Regions from separate parts of the Polyangium sorediatum genome, predicted to be linked through region 2. Evidence: riboswitches for the same ligand, from Rfam matches in the RefSeq annotation. Region 2 holds a riboswitch; the other holds the start of a gene.

Region 1 (3,206 bases), on a different contig from region 2:
GTGGCCGACGCCTTCCAGGAACGTGATCGAGACGTCCTGGCCCGCCCCTTCCGCAGCAGCGCGGAACCCGCGCTGCGTCTGCGGCGGGACAATCGTGTCGGCGGTCCCTTGCAGGATGAGCGACGGGATCTTCGGCCCCGTCCGCAGGTAACTCGCCGGGTTTGCATCCGCGAACCGCGCCGCGTCGTCCGCCGTGCTGGCGCCGTCCGGAAGATCGAGCCAGCGGGTCATGTACGCCCTGACCCACCACTCCTCCGACGTGTCGTACACGGCAGCGAGGTCGTTCGCGCCGTAAAACGACACGACCGCCCCCACCGCGACGCTCTCTTCGTGGGGACACCACGTGGGCTCGAACCTCGGCTCGTCCTGCGCATACCCCGCCATCATCGCGAGGTGCCCGCCGGCCGACCCGCCCGCCGTGGCGACGCGGTCCGTGTCGATCTTGAAGGTCGAGGCATTGGCCGAAAGCCATCGAAGCGCGCAACGCACATCTTCTATCTGCGCGGGCCAGGGGGAAAGCGCGCCGCCCTCGTCCTTGGATTCGTTCGCGAGCCGGTAATTGATCGAGACGCCCACGAAACCCCGGCTGGCTGCATTCTCGATGGCGCCGCGGTAGGTGCTCAGATCCCCGAACATCCAGCCGCCGCCGTGAATGAAGACGAGGGTGGGGAACGGGCCCGGCCCTTCCGGGACGCGGATGTCGAGCGTCAGCGGATGCTTGCCCTGAGGCGTCGGGGCTTCGGCGTACGTGATCTCCCCCTCCACAGGGGCCTGTGCGCAATGTATCAACCCCATCGCCATCAGGCCTACGGCTCCCTGCATTGCGCGTGTCATGCCGACGCTCCTTACCTCCATCACGCCCCGATGCACTCCACGGTTTTCAGACGAGCACATCCTCGACGGCTCGCGTTTGGAGAGGACGACCTCCCCGCCCCGCGACCTCGGGGCCTCCCCGTCGACGTACGGCCCGAAGTTCACACGTACATTCAACGACTTACGCCTCGTCCCAACATCCCCGTTGACATCCCGCCCGACACGACCATAGGGTGCGCCCGTGCTGGTGGTTGGGCCTCGGCCCGGCCTTAAAAAGGGAACCCGGTGAAACTCCGGGACTGCCCCGCAGCGGTCATCGAGAACGAAATTCGCCTCATGCACTGGGACCTTCGGGGCCTGGGAAGCGGCGAAAAGTAGGAACCCGGCAATCGCCGAAGCGCTCGTGAGTCCGAAGACCTGCCTGCACCCGACACCGAGGAGACATTCGGCGTCGGTTTCGACCTGGGAGCCTCGTGGGAGGGCAAGAAGGTCCGAGCCGCGCCCCTTCGTACAGCGCGTCCCGGTCTCGACCTGTCCCCTCGTGCTGGTGTTCCAGTCGCCCGCGGGGGCGAAGGTCGGTCCGAAGGCTCCCCACGTTTCCAGCGCGGGTGCACGTCGGCCGGCTTCCTCTCTCGCGGGTTTCCACCCGAGCGGTCTGGTCCTGCTCGGAATCCGGAGGCCGGAGAGGAGGCAGCCTGATGCATAACGATACGAGCCCGAGCAGCAACGGCGCGGCGCCGTCGCGGACGACCCCACGGACGACGAGCTCGACGGCTGGCGACGTATATACACAAACGACCATGCGCGTGACGAAGCGCAATGGATCGAGCGAGCCTGTCGACGTCAACAAGATCGTACGCGCCGTGGGCCGATGCTGCGTGGGGCTCTCGGACGTCGATGCCCTGCGCATCGCGACCAAGACCATCAGCGGCCTTTACGACGGCGCGACGACCCGCGAGCTCGATCAGCTCTCGATCCAGACGGCGGCCGGGCTCATCGTCGAGGAGCCACAATACGCGCGGCTCGCGGCCCGCCTCCTCTCGACGTACATCGAGAAGGAAGTCCGCAACCAGGAGATCCACGCGTTCTCGCAGTCGATCGCCGCGGGGCATCGCCTCGGCCTCGTCAACGATCGCCTGCAATCATTCGTCGCGGCGAACGCACGCAAGCTGAACGACGCGCTCGTCCCGGAGCGTGATCGCGAGTTCGAGTATTTCGGCCTCCGGACGGTCTACGACCGCTACCTGCTCAAGCACCCCGCCTCGCGCCTCGTCCTCGAAACGCCGCAGCAGTTCTTCCTGCGCATCGCCTGCGCCCTGTCGGAGACGGTCCAGGACGCGCTCGGGCTCTACCACCTGTTCTCGTCGCTCGAATACCTGCCGAGCTCGCCGACGCTCTTCAATGCAGGGACGCGCCACGAGCAGCTCTCGAGCTGCTTCCTCCTCGACTCCCCCGAGGATCACCTCGAGACCATCTACCGGAGTTACACCGACGTCGCGATGCTCTCGAAGTTCTCGGGCGGCATCGGCCTCGCGTACCACCGTGTCCGCTCGCGTGGCTCGCTCATCGAGAGCACGAATGGATACTCCAATGGCATCGTGCCCTGGCTCAAGACGCTCGACGCCTCCGTCGCCGCCGTCAACCAGGGCGGCAAGCGCAAGGGCGCGTGCTGCGTGTATCTCGAGCCGTGGCACGCGGACATCGAGGCGTTCCTCGAATTGCGCGACAACACCGGCGACGAGGCGAGCCGCACGCACAACTTGAACCTCGCCAACTGGGTCCCGGATCTCTTCATGAAGCGCGTCGAGGCCGACGCGAACTGGAGCCTCTTCGACCCGAAGACCGTGCCGGACCTCCCCGATCTCTATGGCGAGGCCTTCGAGCGCCGCTACGAGGAGGCGGAACGAGCGGGCCTTTCGCTGAGCACCATCAAAGCACGTCACCTCTATGCGCGGATGATGCGCACGCTCGCGCAGACCGGGAACGGCTGGATCACGTTCAAGGACAAGTCGAACCGCGCCTGCAACCAGACGGCCCTCCCGGGCCGCGTCGTGCACCTCTCGAACCTCTGCACGGAGATCATCGAGGTGACGTCGAGCGACGAGGCGGCGGTCTGCAACCTCGGCTCGATCAACCTCGCGCGGCACACGCTCCAGGCCGAGGGCCGCGTCGTCGGGGTCGACTTCGAGAAGCTCGGCCGCACCGTGCGGACCGCGGTCCGGCAGCTCGACCGCGTCATCGACCTGAATTACTACCCCATCACCATCACGCGGGGGTCGAACCTGCGGTGGCGACCGATCGGGCTTGGTCTCATGGGGCTCCAGGACGTCTTCTTCCAGATGCGCCTCGCATTCGACGCGCCCGAGGCCCGCGCGCTCTCGAAGCAGATCTCG
Region 2 (3,206 bases):
CGCGACGACCGAGCGTCATGATCGGTTTGTCGAGGGGCAGGATCTGCCCGACGATCTCCGGCGCGTTCGTCGCGTACGTGATGAGCAGCGATTGGGCGCCGGGCGTGAACGCGGCGGTCTGGGCGCGGCCCGGCGGAGGCCCGGGTTCGAGCCGCTCGCGCGGGAGCTGGATCGGGCTCGTCGTGAGCTGCGTCGGGTTGAAGAACCGGAGGTGACGCGCTTGGGGGCGCATCGTCGGGTCTTCGTTCATGCCGCGGAAGATCTGCTTGACCTCGTCGGTCGCCAGGCCCGCGGGCACGTCGAACATGATCTGCTGACGCATGGGCCGCGCGCGCGGCTTGTAGCCAGGCTCGGGGACGCGGCAGGTCCACATCTCCCAGAGCGTGAGCACCATGGCGTAGACGTCGTCGTCGACGCTGGCGCCGCCGTTGCGCAGGCGCTCGGGCGACATGTAGTTCGGCGTGCCGCCGTCCGGAGGCGCCCCGGGGCGGCGCGCCGAGGCGCGGGCGCGCTCCTGCGCGAAGCCGAAGTCGAGGATGACGGTGCGGCCTTCGCTCACCATCACGTTGCCCGGCTTGAGATCGCCGTGCACGAGGCCCTGCGCGTGGATCGCCGCGAGGCCGCTGCACACCTCCGCCGCGATCTTCCGGAACTCGTCAGCGGTGTATCCGCCTTGAGCCTTCTTCTTCCGGATGTGCGTGTGGAGGGTTTGTCCGGCGATCTTCTCCATCACGAGGATGGGCCCCCAGAGGCTCGGGGCGAGATCGAAGACCTTGCACACGTTGGGATGGGCGACCGATCGCGCGAGCAAGAGCTCTTGCCGCAGCGCCTCGTCGTCGCCAGGCATGCGCGATTCCTCGCGCACGACCTTCAGCGCGACCTCTTGCTGCGTCGAACGGTCGAATGCGAGGAAGACCTCGCCCATGCCACCCTTGCCGAGGCTTAGTCGGATTTCATAGCGGTCGTTGATGACCGTTCCGGGAGTGATCGGGGGGGGAGGAGTTCTGTTGGTCACGACGAGAAGAGGGTCAGCCGCCTCGTTGCCCAGTGGGTCGGGACGGTGCTGGTTTCCCACAAGCGTCGTCCATCTCGGGCGAGAGCGCAACGAGTCCTTTTCAAGAACGAGTACCTTCCCCGCGCGAACAAGCGTTTTCCGCGGTTTCGGGGTCGGTCCGGGCCCACCTCGTGGTCCGGGTGGCCTGTGGCCCCTCTCGTACGTACCCCCCTCCCCTGTCCATTGTGGCCCCCCCGTGGCCGCCTCCCCACGCCCGAAAGGCCATCGAGTGAGCGAGCGCTCCGGTCGATGAACCTCTTCTTGACTGCACGCTCGTTCATCGCCTACGCCGCCCCGTGCGGACCCCGGGATGCAAGTTCAGGGGCCCGCCGATCTCGAGCAGTGGGCGCGCGCGTGCGCCGAGCGAAGGCTCATCGAACGCGCGCGCCGGACAACAGGGAAGCCGGTGACCATGCCGGCGCGGCCCCCGCCACTGTAGCCGGGGACGAAGGCGGAAGAGCCACTGCGCGGAGAGCGCCTCGCTGGTGCGAGCCAGGGAGGCGCGAACGCGCGGGAAGGTCCGCCCGAGGACGATCCGGGAGCCAGGAAACCTGCTGCGTCGAGGCCCGATCGCGGTCTCCGGGGTGGAGCATGCGGCGGGGGGGCCCTCGCGTCCGTGTCTCTCCGTCCATGCCCACGCCGGCGCCGCTCTTCGGCGGGATCGTTCGATCCCGCCCACGAGACCCGAGGGCGCGGGTGTGTCGCCCATACGGAGACGAACATGAACGACGAATCGAAACGCCGGCTGAGCACGCGGCTCGCGCTCGCCCTCACGCTCGGCGCGAGCTTGATGTTGGTCGCTTGCAGCGACGACGGGAACGGCAGCGGCGGCAACGGCGGCAGCGGTGGGAGCGGCGGCGCGGGTGGGAATGGCGGCGCGGGTGGTGGGGGTGGCAGCGCGTGCCTCGACCCTTCGACGTACGCAGATCTTTTCACCGTGAAGGACGCAGGGTTCTGCGTCGTCGGGCTCTACGAATCCGACGCGGTCGTCGGCGCGCCCTCGACGTGGGGGCGCCACGGCGGCCCGGTCGCGGTGAGCCCCGCGCCCGCGCCCGGCTCCGTGACGATCGAGCGCCTCACGCCGCCCGCCGGCGCGACAGGCAAGCTCACCCTCACGACGAACGACGTCGACACGAAGATCCCAGCGATGACGTTCCTTGGAGCTCAAGCGATCGATCTGCCCTTCTTCGACTGGACGGTCGTCTCGTACACGGCCTCCGATCTCACGGGCGAGATCGTCCTGCTCGACGGCACGCTCGTCGCGGCGCGTTACCCGGTGAACGGGTTCTACGCGGGCGTCGGCGTGGGCGACGGGACGCTCGGGCGGCTGCTCTACACGGGGCTCTCGGCCGTGAACGACGCCGCGACGAAGACGAACGCGCTCTACGCGGCCGACGCCTGCGGCACGGCAGCGTCGATGCCCCGACTCGTGCCCGACGGCGACATGACGTGCAGCGCGCCGCTGCCGGTCGACACGTTCGGCGTCGCGTCCGGCCCCATCGCCGCGGATCACGCGGGCAACGTCTTCGTGATCATGTCGGAGGCGAACGGCGATCAAGATGCGCGCGGGTACGCGGCGGAGAAGGTCGCACGGGGCACGGGGCCCACGGCCGGCGCGTCGCTCTTCAAGCTGCCAGGGTACGCGGGCAGCCTCGCCGCGCTCGCGCCCGGCGCGGATGACGCCGGCGTGCTCGCGTTCCAGCCCGTCGACGGAACGACCTTCGACGCGCTCGATGTCGTCGCCCAGCGCTACCGCGTGGAGAACGGGGCCGTCGTCGCCGAGGGCATGCCCGGCGTCTTCCTCTCGGCGGCCACGCCCGGCGCGTCGCTCCCCTTCTTCACGGACGACCAGGATCGGCTCTGGGTCGCCGGGCAACGCGGCATGGACACCACGGTCCTCGCAGTCGTGGCCCGCGTTCCCTGATCCCCTGCAGATCCCGCACAAGTGGTAGCCCGGGAGACCATGCGGCCGAACGCCGGCCGCATGGTCTCTCGGCATCCGCACGCCGGGGGATGTATCTCCGTGACAGGGCGTGATAATCGAGGCAGGACGGGGTGCCCCCATGGGAGGCGTCATGAACTTCCTCGAGCCCGACAGCGATCGCGTCGTCCGCGTGAGCATCGACGCCTTCCTCGAGGGAAGGCTACGCCC

What was found. Region 2 has a riboswitch for cobalamin ahead of QHF89_RS31380 (hypothetical protein). Riboswitches for the same ligand answer to the same signal wherever they lie in the genome.
Region 1: it holds a riboswitch for cobalamin, as region 2 does, so the genes downstream of both, QHF89_RS12970 (ribonucleoside-diphosphate reductase subunit alpha) here and QHF89_RS31380 (hypothetical protein) in region 2, are expected to answer to the same signal.

Annotation. Positions count from the first base shown of each region.
Region 1 covers NZ_JARZHI010000008.1:253,390-256,595, reverse strand. The annotation lists gene QHF89_RS12975 (alpha/beta hydrolase fold domain-containing protein) at 1-834, opposite strand, end outside; cobalamin riboswitch at 1,042-1,252, shown strand; gene QHF89_RS12970 (ribonucleoside-diphosphate reductase subunit alpha) at 1,614-3,206, shown strand, end outside.
Region 2 covers NZ_JARZHI010000037.1:9,862-13,067, forward strand. The annotation lists gene QHF89_RS31375 (protein kinase domain-containing protein) at 1-1,075, opposite strand, end outside; cobalamin riboswitch at 1,451-1,607, shown strand; gene QHF89_RS31380 (hypothetical protein) at 1,776-2,978, shown strand; gene QHF89_RS31385 (hypothetical protein) at 3,130-3,206, shown strand, end outside.